DNA from 2 places in the Streptomyces sp. NPDC005866 genome. Region 1 is predicted to be linked to the other one. Evidence: riboswitches for the same ligand, from Rfam matches in the RefSeq annotation. Region 1 holds a riboswitch; the other holds the start of a gene.
What was found. A riboswitch is a leader RNA that binds a small molecule or an ion and turns the genes downstream of it on or off. The one in region 1 is predicted to bind cobalamin.
Positions count from the first base shown of each region.

Region 2: linked by a shared signal. The riboswitch ahead of ABZ396_RS21890 (HoxN/HupN/NixA family nickel/cobalt transporter) and the one ahead of ABZ396_RS10420 (cobalamin biosynthesis protein) in region 1 are both predicted to bind cobalamin.

Region 1 is NZ_JBEXWP010000005.1:313,375-324,835, reverse strand. It holds gene ABZ396_RS10445 (alpha/beta fold hydrolase) at 196-1,323, opposite strand; gene ABZ396_RS10440 (class II aldolase/adducin family protein) at 1,438-2,172, opposite strand; gene ABZ396_RS10435 (lysozyme) at 2,369-3,139, shown strand; gene ABZ396_RS10430 (inorganic phosphate transporter) at 3,315-4,556, shown strand; gene ABZ396_RS10425 (hypothetical protein) at 4,576-4,803, shown strand; cobalamin riboswitch at 4,895-5,037, shown strand; gene ABZ396_RS10420 (cobalamin biosynthesis protein) at 5,137-6,087, shown strand; gene ABZ396_RS10415 (cobyric acid synthase) at 6,084-7,589, shown strand; gene cobN (cobaltochelatase subunit CobN) at 7,586-11,254, shown strand; gene ABZ396_RS10405 (putative cobaltochelatase) at 11,424-11,461, shown strand, end outside.
Region 2 is NZ_JBEXWP010000014.1:117,050-128,510, reverse strand. It holds gene ABZ396_RS21900 (hypothetical protein) at 1-666, opposite strand, end outside; gene ABZ396_RS21905 (YcnI family protein) at 1-19, opposite strand, end outside; gene ABZ396_RS21895 (hypothetical protein) at 989-1,204, shown strand; gene ABZ396_RS21890 (HoxN/HupN/NixA family nickel/cobalt transporter) at 1,288-2,397, opposite strand; cobalamin riboswitch at 2,425-2,616, opposite strand; gene ABZ396_RS21885 (metalloregulator ArsR/SmtB family transcription factor) at 2,697-3,056, shown strand; gene ABZ396_RS21880 (CGNR zinc finger domain-containing protein) at 3,148-3,657, opposite strand; gene ABZ396_RS21875 (hypothetical protein) at 3,695-4,396, shown strand; gene ABZ396_RS21870 (alpha/beta hydrolase) at 4,487-5,140, opposite strand; gene ABZ396_RS21865 (SRPBCC family protein) at 5,339-5,824, shown strand; gene ABZ396_RS21860 (DUF6479 family protein) at 5,894-6,262, opposite strand; gene ctaD (cytochrome c oxidase subunit I) at 6,499-8,172, shown strand; gene ABZ396_RS21850 (cytochrome c oxidase subunit 4) at 8,169-8,573, shown strand; partial or broken gene ABZ396_RS21845 (ubiquinol-cytochrome c reductase cytochrome b subunit) at 8,491-10,051, opposite strand; gene ABZ396_RS21840 (CBS domain-containing protein) at 10,148-10,567, opposite strand; gene ABZ396_RS21835 (metallophosphoesterase) at 10,630-11,367, opposite strand; gene ABZ396_RS21830 (hypothetical protein) at 11,364-11,461, opposite strand, start outside.

The sequences.
Region 1 (11,461 bases):
CACGGGACCCGAGAAGAGGCGAGGAGACATGTTCAGGCCAGTGGTACGGCCTTAAACGGAATCTCCGGGGTCGGCTGGAATCAGGGCCTCCGACCTGTGTCGGGGTGGGACCCGAGAAGGGATGCATATGAGGGCGACATCACTTCAAGCATGCTATGGCACATGAGAGGGGGACATCTGCCGATATCACGAACATCACATCAGGGGTGTGAGATACCGGCGCAGCCGCTCCTCGTACTGCTTGGGGTCGGCGTTCCACATCGCGCTGTGCGGGGCGTCCGGCACGGTGTGCAGGGCGATGCGGTCGGGGCGCCGGGCGGCGAGCCGGCGGGAGTACGTCCAGGGGGCCACCGTGTCGTCCGGGCCGTGGACGATCAGGGTGGGCACGGTGAGCTGCGCCGGGTCGACGGGTTCACCGACGCGGTCGGCGTGCAGGCCGGCGCGGCCCTCGGCGGCGCGCACCGCGAGCGGCAGCAGCGGCTCGGGGGTGTGCCGGGCCCGGGCGAGCGCGCGCAGGGTGGCCTCCCAGCTGAGCACCGGCGAGTCCAGGATGAGCCCGGAAACGCGCTCGCGCAGTGCCGAGTGGACGGCGGCGCGCAGCGCCATGGTGGCGCCGGTGGACCAGCCGTAGAGCACGACACGGCGGGCGCCGTAGCGCACGGCGTAGCGGATCGCCGCGTCCAGGTCGCGCCACTCGCTCTGGCCGAGGTGGTTCAGGCCGTCCGGGGGGCGCGGGGCGCCGAGGTCGCCGCGGTAGGCGAGGGCGAGGACGGGCAGGCGCCGGCCGTGCAGTAACGGCATGACGTTCATGGCGAGCTCACGGGTGGTGCCGAGGCCGTGCACCGCGATCACCCAGGTGTCCCGGTAGCCGGGCACGAACCAGGCGGGCAGTGACCCGAGTTCGCCGGGTATGTCGACGTCGGAGTGGTCCAGTCCCAGCGCCGTGCCCGGGTTGCCGATGTGGATGTTGGGGGTGAGCCAGACCTTGTCGCCGGTTTCGAAGGTGCCGTGGGTGACGCGTTCCAGCCGCCGTACGACGGTGTCGGCGGTGTCGGCGGCGGACTCCAGGACGGCGCCGACGACCGCGTGCGAGCCGTCGCCGGCCAGACCGTAGGTGCCGGGGCGCAGTGAGGCGAGGTCCCGGGTGAGGGCGATGCGGCCGGGCGCGGTGCCGTGCACGGTGAGCCGGGGCTCGGTCGGCAGGGGCCGGCCGGGCGGCGCTTTCAGCGCGGCGTCACTGGCGTACCGCCCCGCGGCCACGCTGGCCGCGCCGGCGGCGAGTACGGCACCGACGGCGGCGGCGGTGACTTTGACTGGGCGCACCTGTCCAGTGTCGGGGCGGACTTCGGCGACGGCCAGTGGGGGGAGGAGGAGATCGGATCACTTGGGGCGCTGGGAGGAGTTTTCGAGAGGGTGCGGGCGGGTTCCCCGTCGGCCTCAGCGCTTCCGCTGCCCGTACCCCCGCAGCCGCTCCCCCACCTCCGCCACCTGTTCCGCTGACAGCAGGCTCGGGGTCAGGCCGGGTACCGAGGACGCGGTCAGCCACAGGCGGCACATCCACTCAAGCTGGGCCGTGCGGTCGTAGGCCTGGGTCAGGGTGGTGCCGTAGGTGATCGTGCCGTGGTTCTGGAGGAGGCAGCCGGAGCGGTCGGTCAAGGCGCGGAGTATGTTCTCGGCCAACTCGTCGGTGCCGTAGGTCGCATACGGGGCAACCCGGACGGCGCCGCCGAGCGCGGCGGACATGTAGTGGATCGCCGGGAGCTCGGGGACGAGCGTGGAGACGGCCGTCGCGTGCACGGCGTGGGTGTGCACGACGGCACCGGCGTCCGTGCTGCCGTAGATGGCGAGATGCAGGGGCAGTTCGCTGGTCGGGACCAGGGTGCCCAGCACCTGGCGGCCGGTGAGGTCGACGCCCGTCACGTCGTCGGGGGTGAGCCGGTCGTACGGCACGCCCGACGGTGTGACCAGCACGGTGTCGGCGACGCGGACCGAGACGTTGCCGGAGGTGCCGACGACCAGTCCGTCGGTCACCGTGCGGCGGGCCGTGGCGACGAGTTCCCGCCAGGCGCTCGCCTCCTCCGCGCGTACATCCCGCCTTCCCGGCTCCGACACACCCTGTGCGCCGCTGCGTGCACCCCGTCCGTCACGCTCGTCGCGCCGTTGCTCAGCCATGGCCCGATCCTGTCAGGCGGCGCCTCAACCGGCCTGCGCGGTGGGGCACTTTAAGCCGGACGTCCCGAATCCAGTAGAGCGCAAATCACCTCAAGGATTCCCATTTCATGGCTTGGCAGAAGATCGTCGGGCATAGGCCGATCTTCCCATAATCTCTGGACGATTTTTCGTGCACGTTGCCATTCCGGTGGGAAACATGGCCCGTGACCGCTCTCCGTCGTACCGCCACCGCAACCGTCACCGCGCCCGCGTTCTCGCGGCGGCCGTGGCGGCGCTCGCCCTGGCGGGGGCCGGAGCCGCGTTCGCCGGGACGCCGGCGTCCGCGGCGAGCCTGTCGAAGGGGCACGACGTCTCCTCGCACCAGAAGAACGTCGACTGGCCGAGCGCCAAGGCGAAAGGCGCCAAGTTCGTCTACGTCAAGGCCACCGAGTCCACCACCTACCGCAACCCGTACTTCGGCCAGCAGTACAACGGTTCACGCAAGGCCGGAATCATGCGCGGGGCGTACCACTTCGCCCTGCCGAACAAGTCGTCGGGCGCCCGGCAGGCCGCGTCCTTCGTGAGCCACGGCGGGGCCTGGACAGCGGACGGCTGGACGCTGCCGCCCGCGCTCGACGTCGAGTACAACCCGTGCGACAAGAAGCACAGGTGCTATGGGCTGAGTCACTCCACGATGGTCAAGTGGATCAGGTCCTTCAGTGACGAGCTGAAGCGGCAGACCGGCCGGCGGCCGGTGATCTACACGACCACCCACTGGTGGAACCTCTGCACCGGCGGCAGCAGCGCCTTCGCCGCGAGCCACGCCCTGTGGATCGCCCGGCACGGCTCGGCGGACGAGGGAGCGCTGCCGGCCGGTTGGTCGCACTGGACCTTCTGGCAGTACGACAACAGCGGCAGCCCGCCGGGTGACCAGAATCTCTTCAACGCGTCGGCGAGCCGGCTGAAGTCGTTCGCCAGGGGCTACTAGCCAAGGGGCGACCGGGCCGCCGGACCGGAAACGGGATGGCGGCCTCGCTGGTCGCCGCCCTTGCATACCCCCGAAGTCGATCCCAGACACCACCGAGACGACTCCAGTTCATCTTCCGTTCATTCAGGTTTCCTAGGGTCCAACGGCCGATGACCTCTCAAGATTGCCTGGGTAAATGGAAAGCTTCTCGCTGATCCTCGCGATTGTGGTGGTGACCGCACTCGCGTTTGATTTCACGAACGGTTTCCACGACACCGCCAACGCGATGGCCACGACCATCTCGACCGGCGCGCTCAAGCCCAAGATCGCGGTGACCATGTCCGCCGCGCTCAACCTGGTGGGCGCCTTCCTCTCCGTGGAGGTCGCCAACACGATCTCCAAGGGTCTCGTAGACGAGAACGGCATCCGCCCCGAGGTCATCTTCGCCGCCCTGGTCGGCGCGATCCTCTGGAACCTGGTGACCTGGCTGGTGGGCCTGCCCTCCAGTTCCTCGCACGCCCTCATGGGCGGTCTGATCGGCGCCACCGTCGCCTCCGCCGGGCTCGGCGCGGTCCACGGCGACGTCCTGGTCACCAAGGTCCTGCTCCCGGCGGTCGCCGCCCCCGTCGTCGCGGGCATCGCGGCGATGCTCTCCACCCGGCTCTCCTACACGCTCTCCAGGAACGCCGAGGCCGAGGCCACCCGCAAGGGCTACCGGGCCGGCCAGATCGCCTCCGCCGGCCTGGTCTCGCTCGCGCACGGCACCAACGACGCGCAGAAGACGATGGGCATCATCACCCTCGCGCTGATCGCGGCCGGCTCCATCGCCCCCGGCTCGAACCCTCCCACCTGGGTCATCCTCTCCGCCGGCCTCGCCATCGCGCTCGGCACCTACATCGGCGGCTGGCGCATCATCCGCACCATGGGCAAGGGCCTGACCGACCTTCAGCCGCAGCAGGGCTTCGCCGCCCAGACCAGCGCGGCCACCGCCATCCTGGCCTCCTCCCACCTCGGCTTCTCCCTCTCCACCACGCACGTCGTCTCCGGTTCCGTGATGGGCGCGGGTCTGGGCCGCAAGGGCGGCACGGTCCGCTGGTCCACCGCGACCCGCATGGTCGTCGCCTGGGTGCTCACCCTTCCCGCGGCCGCGGTCGTCGGCGCGATCGCCGAGTCCGTGACGGACCTCGGTGGCTGGGGCACGGCGGTCGTCGCCGTCTTCCTCGTCGCCTCCAGCGCCGCGATCTGGAAGCTGTCCCGCCGCGAGGTCGTGGACAGCGCCAACGTCAACGAAACCGACGGCGCGGAGCCGGCCGGCGTGGTGACCACGGCGATCGCCGCCGTGACCCCGCCGCCGGCGGGCACGGTCACCGACGACCTCACCGCCACGATCCCGTCCCCCGCCCCGGCCGCCGCCACCGACCCGGCCGCCACCGTCTGACCCCCGAGGAAGAACCGACATGAACATCGACTGGGCAGCCATCGGCTCCGTCTTCGGCGTCAGCCTCATGGTCACCGTGGGCATGGTGGCCCTCTTCACCCTCGGCATCAAGGGCCTCTCCGCCCGCGAACGCGCCACGGCCCAGGGCAACTCCGCGGCCCTGGCCGTGACCGCCGCCTACCTCTGCTTCGCGGCCTGCGCGGCCGCCGTGGCGTACGGCATCCATCTGATCGTGGCGAAGGCCTGATCAGCGAAGGCGGCACGCCCAACAGGCCCCACCGGACCCCCGGTGTGGGCCTTCCCACACACTCCCCTCGCAGGTCAACGGCAAGTTGACGGGTCTTCCGGGGGCGTGGTGGACTTCCGGAGCCAAGTACGGCGGCAAGAGAGGAAGCCGGTGTGAATCCGGCGCGGTCCCGCCACTGTCACCGGGGTAGCGATCCCCGGGAGCCAGGAACTCTCACCGCCGTTCTCGTCGAACCAGGGCGTGGACACCCTGAGTGAGGACATATCGCCATGCGCGGCTGCCGATCGAGGTTGAGTACCCGGCCCGTCCCCGACCCCGCGGCCGGCTGAGCCGATGGGTGCCGGTCGCGTCTTCGCGTACGGCGCCGCCGCCGGCCTTCTCGGCGATCTGCTGCTCGGCGATCCGCGCCGGGGGCATCCGGTCGCCGCGTTCGGGCGGGCGGCCGGGGCCGTCGAACAGGTGCTGTGGCGGGACCACCGCGGGTGGGGTGCCCTGCACACCGCGGTGTGCGCCGGCGGCGCCATGACTGTGGGTGCCCTGGCCCAGCGGCTCGTACGACCGTCCACCGCCGCTTCTGTCGCGCTCACCGCGATCGCCACCTGGGCCGTCGTCGGGGGCACTTCACTCGCCCGCGAGGCCGGCGCCATCGGGCGCGCCCTGGAGGCCGGCGATGTCGAGGCGGCCCGCGCCCGGTTGCCGCATCTGTGCGGGCGGGATCCGCAGTCCTTGGACGCCGACGGGATCGCCCGGGCCGTCGTCGAGTCCGTCGCCGAGAACACGAGTGACGCGGTCGTGGGTGCGCTGGTGTGGGGGGCCGTGGGCGGGGTGCCGGGGCTGCTCGGGTTCCGGGCCGTCAACACCCTGGACGCCATGGTGGGCCACAAGTCGGCCCGGTACCGGCGGTACGGGTGGGCTTCGGCGCGGCTGGACGACGTGGCGGGCTGGCCGGGGGCCCGGCTCACCGCCGTGCTGGCCGCCGTGGCCGGGGGTGACGGCCGGGGGGCCGTACGGGCCTGGCGTGCTGATGCGGCGAAGCATCCGAGTCCCAATGCCGGGCCGGTGGAGGCGTCGTTCGCGGGGGCGTTGGGGGTACGGCTCGGCGGGTCTCTGTCGTACGGCGGGCGGGTCGAGCATCGGCCTGTGCTGAACGGGGAGGGGCGTGCGGTGGAGGTCTCGGACATCGATCGTGCCGTGCGGTTGTCACGGCGGGTGGGCTGGCTGGCGTTGGTGGTCGGCGCGGCCGGGTCCCTGCTGCGGGCGTCGTTCTCGGGAAGGGCGTCATGAACGGCGGAGGTCTCCTCGTGGCCGGCACCACCTCCGACGCCGGGAAGAGTGTCGTCACCGCCGGCATTTGTCGGTGGCTGGCGCGGCAGGGGGTCAAGGTGGCGCCGTTCAAGGCCCAGAACATGTCCCTCAACTCGTTCGTCACACGCGAGGGCGCCGAGATCGGGCGGGCACAGGCCATGCAGGCGCAGGCCTGCCGGATCGAGCCGACCGCGCTCATGAACCCCGTGCTGCTCAAGCCGGGTGGCGAGCAGAGCAGTCAGGTCGTGCTGCTCGGGAAGCCGGTCGGCGAGCTGAGTGCGCGCGGGTACCACGGCGGGCGGCAGCAGAGGCTGCTCGGGACCGTGCTCGACTGTCTCGCCGAGTTGCGGGGCAAGTATGACGCGGTGATCTGTGAGGGGGCGGGCAGTCCGGCGGAGATCAATCTGCGCCGGACCGACATCGTGAACATGGGGATCGCGCGCAACGCGCGGATGCCCGTGCTCATCGTCGGTGACATCGACCGCGGGGGTGTGTTCGCCTCCTTCTTCGGCACCGTCGCCCTGCTCTCGCCGGAGGACCAGGCCCTCGTCGCCGGGTTCCTCGTCAACAAGTTCCGGGGGGATGTCTCCCTGCTGGAGCCCGGCCTCGACATGCTCCACGGGCTCACCGGGCGGCGGACGTACGGCGTCCTGCCGTTCCGGCACGGCCTCGGGATCGACGAGGAGGACGGGCTCCGCGTGCGCGGCACCGTCCGCGAGTCGAACGTAGCCCCGCCGGTCGGCGAGGACGTGCTGAGGGTCGCCGTCTGCGCGATCCCCCTGATGTCCAACTTCACGGACGTGGACGCGCTGGCCGCCGAACCGGGTGTCGTGGTGCGGTTCGTGGACCGGCCGGAGGAGCTCGCCGACGCCGATCTCGTCGTGGTCCCGGGGACCCGGGGGACGGTCCGGGCCCTGGAGTGGCTGCGGGAGCGGGGACTCGCGGACGCGCTGCGGCGCAGGGCCGCCGAACATCGGCCCGTGCTCGGCATCTGCGGTGGCTTCCAGGTCCTCGGGCAGCACATCGAGGACGAGGTCGAGAGCCGGCGCGGGCACGTGGCGGGGCTCGGAGTGCTGCCGGTACGGGTGCGGTTCGCCCGGGAGAAGACCCTCACCCGGCCCGTCGGGGAGGCCCTCGGCGAGCGGGTCGAGGGGTACGAGATCCATCACGGGGTCGCCGAAGTGACCGGAGGAGAGCCCTTCCTGGATGGCTGCCGGGTCGGGCAGACCTGGGGCACCCACTGGCACGGCTCCCTGGAGTCGGACGGTTTCCGCCGGGCCTTCCTGCGCGAGGTCGCGGCCGCCTCGGGCCGCCGCTTCGTGCCGGCCCCCGGCACCTCGTTCGCCGCGCTGCGCGAGGAGCAGCTGGACCGGCTCGGCGACCTCATCGAACAGCACGCGGACACCGACGCGCTCTGGCGGCTCATCGAGTCGGGCGCGCCGCAAGGACTGCCTTTCATCCCACCGGGAGCGCCCGCATGAGCACTGTGTTGTTGTTGTCGACCGCGGACACCGATCTGCTGGCGGCCCGGGCCGCCTCCGGTGCGGACTACCGGATCGGCAATCCGACGCGCGTCGACGTCGCCGAGGAGCTGCCCGCGCTGATCGAGGGCGCGGACATCGCCGTCGTACGGCTGCTCGGCGGCAAGCGTGCCTGGGAGGACGGGCTCGCCGCGCTCAAGGCGTCCGGTGTGCCGACCGTGCTCCTTGGCGGCGAGGCCGTGCCGGACGCCGAGTTGATGGCCGAGTCGTCGGTGCCGGCGGGTGTGGTCGCGGAGGCGCTGCGCTACCTCGTCGAGGGCGGCCCCGCGAACCTGCTGGAGCTGTCCCGGTTCCTGTCCGACACCGTGCTGCTGACCGGCGAGGGGTTCACCGAGCCGCAGAAGATGCCCGAGTTCGGGGTGCACGGCTCGTACGAGATCCAGGAAGGCCGCCCCACGGTCGGGGTGCTCTTCTACCGGGCCCACGAACTGAGCGGCAACACCGCCTTCGTGGACACCCTGTGCGACGCGATCGAGGCGCGCGGCGCCAACGCCCTTCCGGTGTACTGCGGTTCGCTGCGCGGGGCGGACGCCGGGCTGTACGAGATCCTCGCCGGGGCTGACACGCTGGTCGCCACCGTCCTGGCCGCCGGCGGCACCCACGCCTCGCAGGCCTCGGCCGGCGGTGACGAGGAGGCCTGGGACGTCGGGGCGCTCGCCGATCTTAACGTCCCCGTGCTGCAAGGCCTCTGCCTGACCTCCTCCCGGCAGGCCTGGGACGAGTCCGATGCCGCCCTCTCCCCCATGGACGCGGCGATGCAGGTCGCGATCCCGGAGTTCGACGGCCGTCTGGTCACCGTGCCGTTCTCCTTCAAGGAGCAGGGCCCGGACGACGTACCGGTGTACGTCGCCGACCCCGAGCGGGCCGGACGCGTCGCCGGAATCGCCGTACGGCACGCGCAGTTGAAGCACAAGCCGAATGCGGAGAAGCGCGTCGCGCTGGTGTTCACCGCGTACCCGACCAAGCACTCGCGGGTCGGCAACGCGGTCGGTCTGGACACCCCCGCGTCGGCGGTGCGGGTGCTGGACGCGCTCAAGGAGGCCGATTACGGCGTCAGCGAATACCCGGCCGGCGGCGACGAGTTGATCCATCGACTCATCGCGGCCGGTGGGCACGACGTCGAGTGGCTGACCGAGGAGCAGCTGGCCGCCGCGCCCGCGCGGGTGCCGCTCGCGGACTACCGGGCGTGGTTCGGGAAGCTCGACCCGGAGCTCAGGGACGCGATGACGGAGGCGTGGGGCGAGCCGCCGGGCTCCCTCTACGTCGACGGGGAGGACATCGTCCTCGCCTCCCTCCGGTTCGGGAACGTCGTCGTGATGATCCAGCCGCCGCGCGGCTTCGGCGAGAACCCGATCGCGATCTACCACGACCCGGACATGCCGCCGTCGCACCACTACATGGCCGCCTACCGGTGGTTGGAGGCTGCAACATCGGAGGGGGGCTTCGGCGCGGACGCGGTCGTGCACATGGGCAAGCACGGCACGATGGAGTGGCTGCCCGGCAAGGGACTCGGGCTGAGCGCCGGTTGTGCGCCGGACGCGGTCCTCGGTGACCTGCCGCTGATCTACCCCTTCATCGTCAACGACCCGGGCGAGGGCACCCAGGCCAAGCGGCGCGGTCACGCCACCGTGGTCGACCATCTGGTCCCGCCGATGGCCCGTGCCGACACCTACGGCGACCTGGCCAAGCTGGAGCAGCTGCTCGACGAGTACGCGCTGGTCTCCGACCTGGACCCGGCCAAGGCGCCGGCCGTGCGGGCGCAGATCTGGACCCTGGTCAAGGCGGCCGAGCTGCATCACGACCTGCATGTGGACGACCAGCCGGACGACGCCGACTTCGACGAGTTCGTCATGCACATCGACGGCTATCTGTGCGAGATCAAGGACGTGCAGATCCGCGACGGCCTGCACATTCTCGGCGGCGGGCCGGTCGGCGAGCCGCGCGTGAACCTGGTGCTGGCCGTGCTGCGTGCCTCGCAGGTGTGGGGCGGGCAGGCCAACGCGCTGCCGGGGCTCCGGGCCTCCTTGGCGGCCCATTTCGGGCTCAGCGAGAAGGAGTTGCTGGCCGAGCCCGGCGCGCCGGTGAAGGTGCCGGTGGAGCTGACGGATCTCGTGGAGGGTCCGGCGCGTACGGCCGCCGACGCGATCGACCTGCTGGAGCAGCTGTGCCGACGGGTCGCGGAGGGCATGGAGCAGCGGGACTGGACCGTCACCGAGAGCCGCCCGCTGGTACGGGAGGTTCTCGGCACCGAAATCCCGGACGCCGTCGCGGTGCTGGAGTTCGCCTGCGACGAGGTCGTACCCCGGCTGGCGCGCACCACGGACGAGATCGGCCACATCGTCAAGGCACTTGACGGCGGTTACGTTCCCGCTGGTCCCTCCGGTTCGCCGACGCGCGGGCTGGTCAACGTGCTCCCGACCGGCCGGAACTTCTACTCGGTCGACCCCAAGACCATTCCGTCCCGGCTGAGTTGGGAGGTCGGCCAGTCGCTCGCGGACTCGCTCGTGCAGCGGTACCTCCAGGACACCGGCGAGTACCCGAAGTCCGTCGGGCTGACGGTATGGGGCACCTCCGCGATGCGCACCCAGGGCGACGACATCGCCGAGATCCTGGCGCTGCTGGGCTGCCGTCCGGTGTGGGACGAGGCGTCGCGGCGCGTGACCGGCTTCGAGGTGGTTCCCCTCGACGAACTGGGCCGGCCGCGCATCGACGTCACGGTCCGCATCTCCGGGTTCTTCCGGGACGCGTTCCCGCACGTGGTCGGGCTGCTCGACGACGCCGTGCGCGAGGTCGCCGAGCTGGACGAACCCGCCACGCGGAACTACGTGAAGGCGCACGCCGACGAGGACACCGCCGAGCACGGTGACCGGCGGCGCGCCACCGCCCGTATCTTCGGCTCCAAGCCCGGCGCGTACGGCGCGGGCCTGCTGCCGCTGATCGACGCGCGCAACTGGCGCTCCGACGCGGACCTCGCCGAGGTGTACGCGGTCTGGGGCGGTTACGCCTACGGGCGCGGGCTCGACGGGCGGGCTGCACGGGGGGACATGGAGACCGCGTTCAAGCGGATCGCCGTCGCCGCGAAGAACGTGGACACCCGCGAGCACGATCTCGTCGACGCCGACGACTACTTTCAGTACCACGGCGGCATGGTCGCGATGGTGCGCCATCTGACCGGCGCCAACCCCGAGGCGTACGTGGGTGATTCGGCGACGCCCGACCAGGTGCGGACCCGTACCCTCGGCGAGGAGACCCACCGCGTCTTCCGGGCCCGGGTGGTCAATCCGCGCTGGATGGCGGCCATGCGCCGGCACGGGTACAAGGGCGCCTTCGAGATGGCGGCGACCGTCGACTACCTCTTCGGGTACGACGCCACGGCCAGGGTCGTGGACGACTGGATGTACGAGAAGCTCGCGTCCGAGTATGTGTTCTCGCCGGAGAACCAGGAGTTCATGCGAAGGTCCAACCCGTGGGCGCTGAGGGGCATTTCCGAGCGCCTGCTGGAAGCGGCGGACCGCGGCCTTTGGGCGGAGCCGGACCAAGAGACCTTGGACCGGCTCCGGGCGACCTACCTCGAACTTGAGGGAGACCTGGAGGGAGACGCGTGAGCACCTCCAGGAACCCCGCGCCGGCGGGGAGCACTGCATGGACGAGAACCGCAGAGCGGACTACGTCGGAACACCCCCGCGACCGCAGGGAGCAGACCTTGACCTTGACACCCCCGCATTCTGCGCCCCTACCGATCTCCCATGGCTCACCCGAAGGAGTGATCGCAGCGTGAGCACCCCGTTCCCTTTCAGCGCCGTCGTAGGTCA
Region 2 (11,461 bases), on a different contig from region 1:
CGGTACGTGTCGTGGACATGGGTGAGTGATCTCCGTGCTGAGGAAGGGATGTCGGGGTCTGACGGCGTACGACATCCCTGTCGGCGGCCCGCGCCGGTGCACGGCGTACCGCAGCCGCGTCGGCCGCGGCGACCGCGTCCCGTCGGCAGCCCGCACCATGGCCGGGCCCGGCGCCACCGGGCGGCCCCGCAGCCCGCGCTCCACCTGCCACCAGGCGGCGAGCCCCGGCACCAACGCGACCGCCCGCCGCAGCAGCGACCAGAGCGCGGCCTCTCCGCGCCGCAGCCACCACGTCAGCACCAGGGCCGCTCCGACGTGAGCGGCGGTGGCGTGCGGAGTCAGCGCGTGGGCTTGGGCATGGGCGTGTGGAGCCATCGTCATGCGCTGCATGCCCTGCAGGGTCATTCCGGCATGGGGCCGTACCGCGTCGAACACGAGATGCAGTCCGCCCTGCGCGGCCAGCGTCCCACCTCCGATGCCGGCCAGCGACCGCTCCCGGCCGCCCAGCAGACAGCCGCTCACGAAGACCGGCACGCCGCCGGCGACCTGCACCCACACCCGTGGGGCCCCGCCCATGGCCAGCACATGCGCCCCGACGGCGAGCAGCACGCACAGCACGGCGAACACCGCCGCGCGCAGGCTCCGTACCGGGAGGGACACACTCATGTCCGCCGATCTTGCCACGCGACCCGAGGGTCTCTCCCTCTGCCCTCGCATGACACCACCGCCCGAGTCCCACCTGGTCAACCTGCCTCCTCCATACGAGTCGGACGCGGGCACCGTTCAGTTCCCGGCTCTTGCGGAGGAATCGAGGCAACGGAAGCGGCCGAAGGAGCACAAGCGCACGCCCCCGCCGGTCGCGCCCCCGCATCCACCGGGGGACGGGCGTCCATCCGGCTCACGCGGGGTATCCCCCGGGCAGTCCCCCGCGACCGCCGACCCCCGACAGCGGCGCATCGCCATCCCACGCCCACGGAGGTGGAGCACCATGACCGACACCAGCGGACTTGAACCCGTCGCGACGTTCTGCGGCGAGTGCGACTGCGGCTGTCCCCAGCTCTTCGTCGACCCCAAAGCCCCCGCCGAACAGCGGATCGTCCTGACCGACGACTTCGGCCAGCGCGTCCAGATGAGCTTCGACCAGTTCTCCAACCTGGTCTCCGACGCGAAGGCCGGCAAGCTGGACGGCATCGCCCTGCCCTGACGCATGCGCCTGCGGCGCAGGACGTGGGGCGGGCCGGGAGGCGTCGAGGCTTCCCGGCCCGCCGGCGGTTCGCCGGCGCAACGTCAGCCACCCCCGGCCGGCCGGGCCGTCCACCTCTGTTCCACCTTCGCCACCTTCCAGTACGCCACGGCCGCCGCCCACACGCCCACGAACAGGCCGACGATGACATAGCCGACGTTGTCCAGGTCGAGGCCGGAGATCCAGCCCGTGACCGCGTCGCTCAGGCCGAGCTTGTCGTGCAGGACGCCGACCAGTTCGATGGTGCCGATGAAGAAGGCGACGGCGATCGACAGGCCGGTGATGGTGAGGTTGTAGAACACCTTGCGGACCGGGTTCGAGAAGGCCCACTGGTAGGCGAAGTTCATGAAGGTGCCGTCGAGGGTGTCGAACAGGCTCATACCGGCGGCGAAGAGCAGCGGCAGGCTGAGGACCGCGTACCAGGGCAGGCCCGCCGCCGCGCCCGAGCCGGCCATCACCATCAGCGTGACCTCGGTGGCGGTGTCGAAGCCGAGGCCGAAGAGGAAGCCGAGGGGGTACATCTGGCCGGGCCGGGTGATGGACTTGGTGAGCCGGCCGAGGACACGGTTCATGAAACCGCGGGAATCCAGGTGCTGTTCGAGCTCCGCCTCGTCGTACGTCCCGGCCCGCATCGCCCGGAACACCTTCAGGATGCCCAGCAGGGCCACGAGGTTGAGGGCGGCGATGATGTACAGGAAGGACCCGGAGACGGTCGTACCGATGACACCGAGCGTCTGGTGGGTGCGGGAGTCGTCGTTCATGAGCGTGCCCGCGAGCTGGGCGCCGCCCGCCACCAGCGCGGCCATCACCACCACCACGCTGGAGTGCCCGAGCGCGAACCAGAACCCGACCGACACCGGCCGCTTGCCGTCGGCCATCAGCTTGCGGGTGGTGTTGTCGATCGCGGCGATGTGGTCTGCGTCGAAGGCGTGCCGCATGCCGAGGGTGTAGGCGGTGATGCCGAGCCCGATGCCGAAGGCTTTGGAGCCGACCTCGTAGTGTCCGGGGACGACGAGAAGGAACAGGATGCCGAAGGCGAGGACATGCAGGGCGGCGATCACCGCCATCAGCCCCGCCGTCTTGACGGTGTCCTCGCGTCGCCAGCGGAAGGCGGCGGGCTTGGTCGCGGGCAGGGATGTCTTGGGCAGGGTCATTCGGTCACGCTCCAGCACCTCGTGGATCAACTCGTGAGATGCCGCGGCCGGTCTCCTGGCTTACGGGTCGTGCGTTCCCGCGCCCGCCTTCCCGGCCGTGATAAGACGGCCAGTGGCTGTCCCTTCCGGGACATGGGCGGGGAACTCCCCGATTCACAGTGGCGAGGGCCGCGCCGGCTTCGCACCGGCTTCCCGAACACCGCAGCCCGCCCACCCTAGAGGGGCCTGCACTCCCCTGCATAGCTGCGTAGGTGTGCAGGTATTGAAGATCACATACGGGCGCCTGCGAGGATGAGCTCATGCATCTCGTCCCGGCCGACCGTGCGGACCGCCGCACCATCGACGGCCACCGTGTCTGCGACGCGATCGCCGCCATCGGCGAGCCTGCCCACGTCCGCACCTGGGCCGACCGCTTCTCCCTGCTCGCCGACCCAGGACGCCTCGCCCTTCTGCTGGCCCTGCACCAGGCAGGACCTCTCGCCGTCTCCGACCTCGCCATCGCGACCGGCATGAACGACCCGGCCGTCTCCCAGGCCCTGCGCCTGCTGCGTGCCGCCGGCACCGTCGCGGGCGACAAGGAGGGCAGGGTGGTGCGCTACCGAGTCGTCGACCCGGTCGTCGCCGACCTGTTGAAACACTGCGCCGCCCACACCGACTGAGCGGCGAGACGGACGAGCCCGACGCCGTCCGGCGCTTGGCGCCGCAGTGGGCCATCACCGGCTGGTCACGCCCCGCGCCCCGCGCCACGGGTCAGCTTGCCGCCCTACGGCGGGCGCGGTGAGCGGCGACCGTGGTGCGGCTGGCGCAGGCATTGGAGCAGAACCGCCGGGCGCGGTTGCGGGAGTCGTCGACATAGAAGCGCTCGCAGCCGGCGGCGTGGCAGCGGCCGATGGTCACGGCCGGGTCGCCGCAGACGACGTGTGCGAGGGCGGCGGCGCAGCTGCGGCCGAGCCAGGTCACGGCGTCCTCGCCGTTCGGGGCGAAGTGCAGATGCGGCGAGCCCTCACCGTCGTGGTCGTCGACCCGGACCAGCGGTGGGTGTTGTTCGAGCAGGGCGTTGACGGGGCCGGTCGGCGCGCCCTGGGCGGCGGCCGCGACGGCGTCGCGCAGCCCGGGCAGGAACGTGGCGAGCCGGGCGCTGTCCGGTTCGCGGACCCGGTGCTGGCGGAACATCTCCTGGCGGAGTTCGCTGGGACCGTCGCCGTTGACGAATTCGACCGCGAGCCGGGTCAGGTTCCCGATGTAGTCGACGTAACGCACTTGACCACCTACCTACCGCGCCGGAAGGGTAGGCACCATGACTACTGATGCCGCCTACATGATGGACGGTGGACCCGCCCTCGCGCGAATGCTGCACCGTGCGGGCCGGTGGGACGAGGCGCTCGCGCTGTTGCCGGCGGAGGCGCCGGCGGAGCGGGCCGAGATCCTGGTGGACCGCTTCTGGTGGCGGCTGGAAGGAGCCGCGGCGGCCGAGGAGGCGGTGGGCGCGCTGCTGCCGTCCGACCCGGTGTTCGCCGGGTTCCTCGGCGCGCAAGTGCGCTATGCCCGGCTGTTGTTCGGTCTGGACCCGCTGCCCGAGGACCGGCGGCGGGCCCGCGAGGACTTCGCCGCCGCGGCGGCCGATGCGCGGCTGGCCGGCTGGGCCACGTTCTGGCTCGGCGTGCTCGCCGACAACGTCGACCAGGACCCCGCCACGGCCGTACCGGCCTACCAGCGGGCCCAGAAGCACGCCCTGGAGCAGGGTGACACGCTGCTGGAGTCGTACACCGCACGCCACCTCGGCGGGCACCTCCTGGAGCAGGACCGTGAACAGGGCATCGCCGGCCTGCGCCGCTCCTACCACCTGCGGGCAGCCCTCGGGGCCCGTCCGCAGACGGCAGCGGCGGCCCTCACCCTCGCGGGCGAGCTCCCGCCCGGATCCGAGGCGGACCAGCTCCGCGAGGCGGCCACGCTGACGGCCCGTGAGCTGCGGCTGACCTGGCTGCTCCACGCCCTCTGAGTCCGTGCGGGGAAACCGTCAGGCGCCCGGGCGGTTGACGTCCTCCCCGTACAGCGACCGACTCCGGGCCGCTCCGTGACCGGCGGTGGCCTACGCGGGCAGATGGCGCGTGAACCAGTCACCGGCCAGCCGGGCCACGCGCTCCAGGGTGCCGGGTTCCTCGAACAGGTGGGTCGCGCCGGGTATGACTTCGAGCCGGGTCTCGCCGGGCATCTCCCGCATCGCCGCCCGGTTCAGGCGCAGGACCTCCGGGTCCCGCTCACCGACGATGAGCAGGGTGGGCTGATGGACCGACGCCAGTGATCCTGCGGCCAGATCCGGCCGGCCGCCCCGGCTGACGACCGCACGGATCGCGTCCGGAAGCTCCGCGGCCGCGACCAGGGCGGCCGCGGCACCCGTACTCGCACCGAAGAGCCCGCGCCCGAGGTGCGCGGCGGGCCGGTACGACCGCAGCCAGTCGGCGAGGTCGATCAGGCGCGCGGCGAGGATGCCGATGTCGAAGCGGAGCCTCCCCGTGACCCTGTCGACGTTCTCCTCCTCCCGGGTGAGCAGGTCGGCGAGAACGGTGCCGATCCCGGCCGCCTGCAGTTCCCCGGCGACGAAGCGGTTGCGGGGGCTGTGCCTGCCGCTCCCACTGCCGTGCGCGAAGAGCACAACGCCCTTCGCGGGTTCCGGGACGGTCACATCGGCTTCGAGCAGCACACCCGCGGCGGATATCCGCACGCTCTCCACGACCGCGTTCACGGCGTCCTCCTGACTGTACGGACGTAGGACCGATCAGGACGGCTCTCCCCCATCGGGTACCCAGCGTTTCGGTCGATCGGGGATCTCCACCGCACGAGGAAGGGTGCGCGAAGCGGGACCGGGTACCCGGCCGCCACGGGAGAGCGCGTCGGACTCGACAGCGCCCCGGTGAGGAGCCGTTCCGACAAGGAGGAACAGATGAGCACGGTCAAGAAAGCCGTGGATGTCGCCGTCCCGGTCCACACGGCCTACAACCAATGGACCCAGTTCGAGGAATTCCCGAAGTTCATGGAGGGCGTCGAGGAGGTCAGGCAGCTCGACGACCGGCACAACCACTGGACCACGCGGATCGGCGGGATCCGGCGCGAGTTCGACACCGAGATCGTCGACCAGCTGCCGGACGACCGGATCACCTGGCGGGCGATCGAGGGTGACACCCAGCAGCGGGGATCCGTCCGGTTCGAGCCCCTGGACGAGACGCACACCCGGGTGGAGCTCACGATGGACGTCGAGCCCAGCGGTATGGCCGAGAAGGGTGCCGACGCGCTCGGCCTGATCGACCGCCGCGTCAACGGAGACCTCCACCGCTTCAAGGACTACATCGAGCAGCGCGGAGGCGAGACCGGGGCGTGGCGCGGTCGCATCCGCCCCGGCGACACCGGCGATCCCGGCTCGCTTCTCTGAAGGCTCTGACAGAAGCGGCGAACCCCGGCCCCGGGCCTCACGGCCCGGGGCCGGGGTTCGGGCGACCGGTCACTTCGCGCCGCCGCCCCCGCCGCCGAAGGAGCCGCTGGAGCCGGGCTGCCAGCGCGGGCGGTCCTGGTTGCCGCTGGGCCTGCTGGGGGCGTTGCTGAGCTGGTGCGGGGTGAGACGCTCACCCTCGCTCCCGGCCTGCGGCACCTCGTTCGGCTCACGCATCTCACGTTCCTCGCGCACCGGTCCCGTGCGGGGCGGCATGGGATGTTCCGAGCGCCGGGGCGGCGCGGGCTCCCGCCGTCGCACCCCGATGCCGAGCCGGACGGCCCATACCAGTGCGGCCGTGACGAGCAGACCGCACACGACGATCACTGTCATCCCCGCCACCGAACCGGCGGCGGCCAGTTGCTCAAGAGTCATGTCCATCTGCCCCGGGTACCCACAGCGAGGCGGCGAATGCCCAGGAAGCGAGGCGTGGCGGACGTGGCATTCGCCAGGTCACCGGTAGCGTCGCCCCGGAGCCAATAAGGCACCGTCTGTCCGGCATACCGGTTTCGTCGTGGCAGGGTGTGCCGCCCGCCTGCGGGAACCAGCGGTTCTCTCCGCGCCGGGCAGGGTACCCGCGAGGGCGCTTCCCGCGCTCGGCACGGTTGAGGAGGACCATGAGCGAACTCTCGCAACGCGACGCCGAAGAGTCCACGCCTCCCGTCGCTCGGGCGCCGCTGGGGCGCCGGCTGCTGGGATGGGCGACGACGACCGACCACAAGGCGATCGGCCGGCTGTACATGGTGACGGCGTTCTGCTTCTTCCTTCTCGCCGGGCTGCTCGCGCTGGGCATGCGCGCCGAACTGGCCCGTCCGGGGCTGCAGTTCGTAAGCCAGGAGACCTACAACGAGTTCGTCACCATCCACGGCACCATCATGATGCTGCTGTTCGCGACCCCCATGTTCGCCGGGTTCGCGAACGCCGTGATGCCGCTGCAGATCGGCGCCCCGGACGTGGCCTTCCCGAGGCTCAACGCGCTCTCGTACTGGATGTACCTGTTCGGCGGCCTGATGGTGGTGTCGGGGTTCCTGGTGCCGAGCGGTGCCGCTTCCTTCGGCTGGTTCGCCTACGCGCCCCTCAACAGCGCGTACTACACCCCCGGCGCGGGCGCGGACCTGTGGGTCATGGGGCTGGTGGTCACCGGTGTGTCGACGACCCTGGGCGCGGTCAACTTCATCGCGACGATCATGTGTCTGCGCGCCCCGGGCATGACGATGTTCCGGATGCCGATCTTCACCTGGAACGTGCTGTTCACGTCCATCCTCGTACTGCCCGCCTTCCCGGTGCTCACGGCGGCGCTGCTCGCCCTGGAGTGCGACCGGAAGTTCGGCTCGCACGTCTTCGACGCGCACAACGGCGGGGCGCTGCTGTGGCAGCACCTGTTCTGGTTCTTCGGGCACCCCGAGGTGTACATCGTCGCGCTGCCGTTCTTCGGGATCGTCTCCGAGATCCTGCCGGTGTTCTCGCGCAAGCCGCTGTTCGGCTATCTGCCATTGATCGGGGCCACGATCGCCATCACCATGCTGTCGGCGGTCGTCTGGGCGCACCACATGTTCGCGACCGGGGCGGTGCTGCTGCCGTTCTTCTCGATCATGTCGTTCCTGATCGCCGTGCCGACCGGGATCAAGTTCTTCGCCTGGATCGGGACGATGCACCGGGGCTCGCTCTCGTTCGAGACGCCGATGCTGTGGGCGATGGGCTTCCTGGTGTCGTTCCTGCTGGGCGGGTTGAGCGGGGTGCTGATCGCCTCGCCGCCGCTGGACTTCCATGTCACCGACTCGTACTTCATCGTGGCGCATCTGCACTATGTGCTGTTCGGGACCGTGGTGTTCGCGATGTTCGCCGGGTTCTACTTCTGGTGGCCCAAGTTCACGGGGAGGATGCTCGACGAACGCCTCGGCAAGCTGCACTTCTGGCTGCTCTTCCCGGGGTTCCAGCTGACGTTCCTGGTGCAGCACTGGCTCGGTGCGGAGGGCATGCCCCGCCGCTACGCCGACTATCTGCCGGCCGACGGGTTCACCCTTCTCAACACCCTCTCGTCGGCCGGTGCGTTCCTGCTGGGCGTCTCCACGCTGCCGTTCCTCTACAACGTGTGGCGTACGGCCCACCAGGGGCGGCAGGTCGAGGTGGACGACCCGTGGGGGTTCGGGCGTGGCCTGGAGTGGGCCACCTCCTGCCCGCCGCCGCGGCACAACTTCGTGGCGCTGCCCCGGGTGCGGTCGGAGTCGCCGGCCTTCGACCTGCACCATCCCGAGATCGTCCGGCAGGCGGAGAGGGAGGGGCTGCGGTGAAGGTCGAGGCACTGCTCTTCGGTGGCGTGGCCTTCTTCTTCGGTGCCGCCGCCGCGCTCTACGGGGTGTGGTCGCACGCCGACCCGGCGGGTACGGCGGCGCTCATCGTGGCGTTCGGGATGGCCGCGCTGGTGTCGTTCTTCTGCGCGACGAACTACGTCCGCCGGGGCCAGCGCCCGCAGGACCGTACGGACGCGGAGGTGGCGGACGCCGCCGGGCCGCTGGAGTTCTTCCCGCCGCACAGCCCCTGGCCGATCGTCACCGCGCTCGGGTTCGCCCTCGCGGCGACCGGGGTGGTGTTCGGGCTGTGGCTGTTCCTCATCGGCTTCGGTGTTCTGGCCCGGGGTGTTGCCGGGCTGGTGTTCCAGTACGTGAACCGAGGGGCTGATCAGGAGGGCTGAGCGGTCGGCGTGGGGCGCCGGGCCGGAACGACGTGACCGGGCGATGGTCGCTCTCATAGCCGCCGGCGATGTTCTGGCGCATCGCTCCGGTCTCCTCGCCCTCGGTCAGCCGCTCCTGTTCCGCGTGCAGCAGGGCGTGGCACAGCGCGCGGGTGACGAAGAAGGCGACGACCGGGGCCACGACGAGGGAGACGCGCAGGATCCAGGTCAGGGCGTTCAGCGAGATCCGGAAGGTCTGCGCCACGACGTCGTTGCCGCCGGCCAGCACCAGCACCCCGTAGAAGGTGACGCCGGCCGCGCCGAGGCCGGTGCGGACGGGCCGTTCGCGGGGCCGGTCGCAGAAGTGCTGCTCCTGCCGCCACTCCCCCGTCACCCGCTGCTCGACGAAGGGGTAGGCGTACAGCACGCCGAAGAGCAGCGTGGGCAGGACGACGGCCGGCAGCAGGACGTTCCACATGAGGGTGTGCCCGGCGAAGTTCGTCTCCCAGGGCGGGACCAGGCGCAGCGCGCCTTCCAGGAAACCGACGTACCAGTCCGGCTGGGAGCCGGTCGACACCTGGTCGGAGCGGTAAGGGCCGTACGTCCACACCGGGTTGATCTGGGCCACCCCGGCGAGCACCACCAGCAGCCCGGAGACGGCGAAGGACAGGCCGAGGGAAGCGGCCGTGAACTGGGGGTACAGGGGCTTTCCGACGACGTTGGAGTTCCTGCGGCCCGGGCCGCGCCAATGGGTGTGCTTCAGGTAGAAGACCAGGATCAGGTGGACGGTGACCAGGGCGATCAGCGCGCCCGGCAGCAGCAGGATGTGCAGGCTGTACAGCCGGGGGACGATGTCGTGGCCCGGGTACTCGGAGCCGAACACGAACATGCTCAGATATGTGCCGACCACGGGGATCGAGAGCATGATGCCCTGGGCGATGCGCAGTCCGGTGCCGGACAGCAGGTCGTCAGGGAGCGAGTAGCCGGCGAAACCCTCGGCCAGGGCGAGCACGAAGAGCGTGACGCCGATGACCCAGTTCATCTCCCGGGGCCTGCGGAAGGCGCCGGTGAAGAAGATCCGCAGCAGGTGCACCCCGATCGCGGCGACGAAGACCAGCGCGGCCCAGTGGTGGGCCTGCCGCATCAACAGGCCGCCGCGGACGTCGAAACTGATGTGGAGGGTGGAGTCGAAGGCCCCCGACATCAGCTGCCCGCGCAGAGGGACGTACGACCCCTGGTACACGACCTCCCGCATCTCAGGCGTGAAGAAGAACGTCAGCCACACGCCCGTCAGCACCAGGACGATCAGGCTGTAGAGGGCGATCTCGCCGAGCAGGAACGACCAGTGGTCGGGGAACGCCTTGCGCAGCAGCCGGCCGGCTCCGTCGTGGACGGGCAGTCGGGCGTCGACCGCGTCGGCTAACCGCTCTCCCGCCTCACCTGGCCCAGGCTTCACGCCGCGCCCTCCTTCCGACGGCCCGCCGCCGTACTCCCGCCATTCCCTTCCCGGCAGGCGGCGGGGCGAGTACCCACCCCGCCGCGAAACACCCGCCCGGCTGGGCGGCGGCACCCGATCGGCTGAGAACGCCGGCGCCTCAGGTGTTGGGTTGGGCCGCGCTGATGTCTCCCAGGGCGGACTGCTCGTCGCGTTCCATCGCAAGGTCACCCAGGGACAGGATGCCCACCGGCCGGTCGCCGTCGACGACCGGCAGCCGCCGTACGGCGTGCTCGCGCATCAGCCGGACCGCCCGGTCGAGGCTGTCGTCCGGGGTCACGGTGACCAGGTCCGCGCTGCACGCCTCCGTCACCGTGGTCTGCTCGGGGTCGGCGCCCTCGGCGAAGGCCCGCACCACCAGGTCGCGGTCGCTCACCAGGCACCGCAAATGCCCTTCCTCGGTCACCAGGACCGCACCGACGTCCTCGTCCCGCATCACCCGGGCGACGGAGGCCACCGACGCCTGCGGTTCGACGGTCACCAGATCGCTGGTCATGATGTCACGTACGTGCTGGGCCATGACCGGCCTCCTTCTCACTGTTCGACGGTGTCTGTCGGAGACCGGGTACCCCTGGTGCGGCATCATTCCCCGGGCTGCCGTGTGTTCAGGGAGTAGACGTGGAAGGCCCGCCCGATGACGGGCTGGGCGACGTTGCGCACCCTCACTCCCCCGCCGGTCATGCCGTGTTCCGTGCCGGCGTGCGCGTGTCCGTGGACGGCGAGGTCGGCGCCCGCCGTGTCGATGGCCTCGGCGAGCAGGTAGCTGCCGAGGAACGGGTAGATCTCGAGAGGTTCGCCGGCCAGGGTGTCGGGCACGGGGGCGAAGTGGGTGAGGGCGATCCGTACGTCGCACTCGCGCCGGTGCAGCTCTTCGAGGGCCGCGCGCAGACCGTCGGCGCGGCGGCGCGAGTACCGTACGAACTCCTTCATCACGGGTTCGCCGAACTCGCCGGCACACCGGCCCACGAACCCGCCGCCGAACCCCTTGGTACCGGCCACGCCGATCCGGAGGTTCCCCCGGGTCACCACGGCCGCCTCGCCCTCCAGGACGTGCGCTCCGGCGTCCCGCAGGATGGCCGTGACCTCGTCGGGGCGGTCGTCGTGGTGGTCGTGGTTGCCGAGGACGGCGACGACCGGGACGCCCAGGTCCTCGATCTCCCGGGCGACCACCCGCGCCTCCTCGGGTGTGCCGTGCCGGGTGAGGTCGCCGGCCAGCAGGAGTACGTCGGCGTGCTCGGGCAGCGTCTCGAAGGCCGGGCGGAGCGTGCCCTGGCTGTCGGGGCCCATGTGGATGTCGCCGACGGCCGCGACCCGGGTCATGTCAGCTCCTCCGGGTGGTCGGGCGGGGCGTTCTCCGCGACGACGATGTCGCAGTGCACCGGTACGTCCGCCAGTTCCTCGTGGGCGATACGGA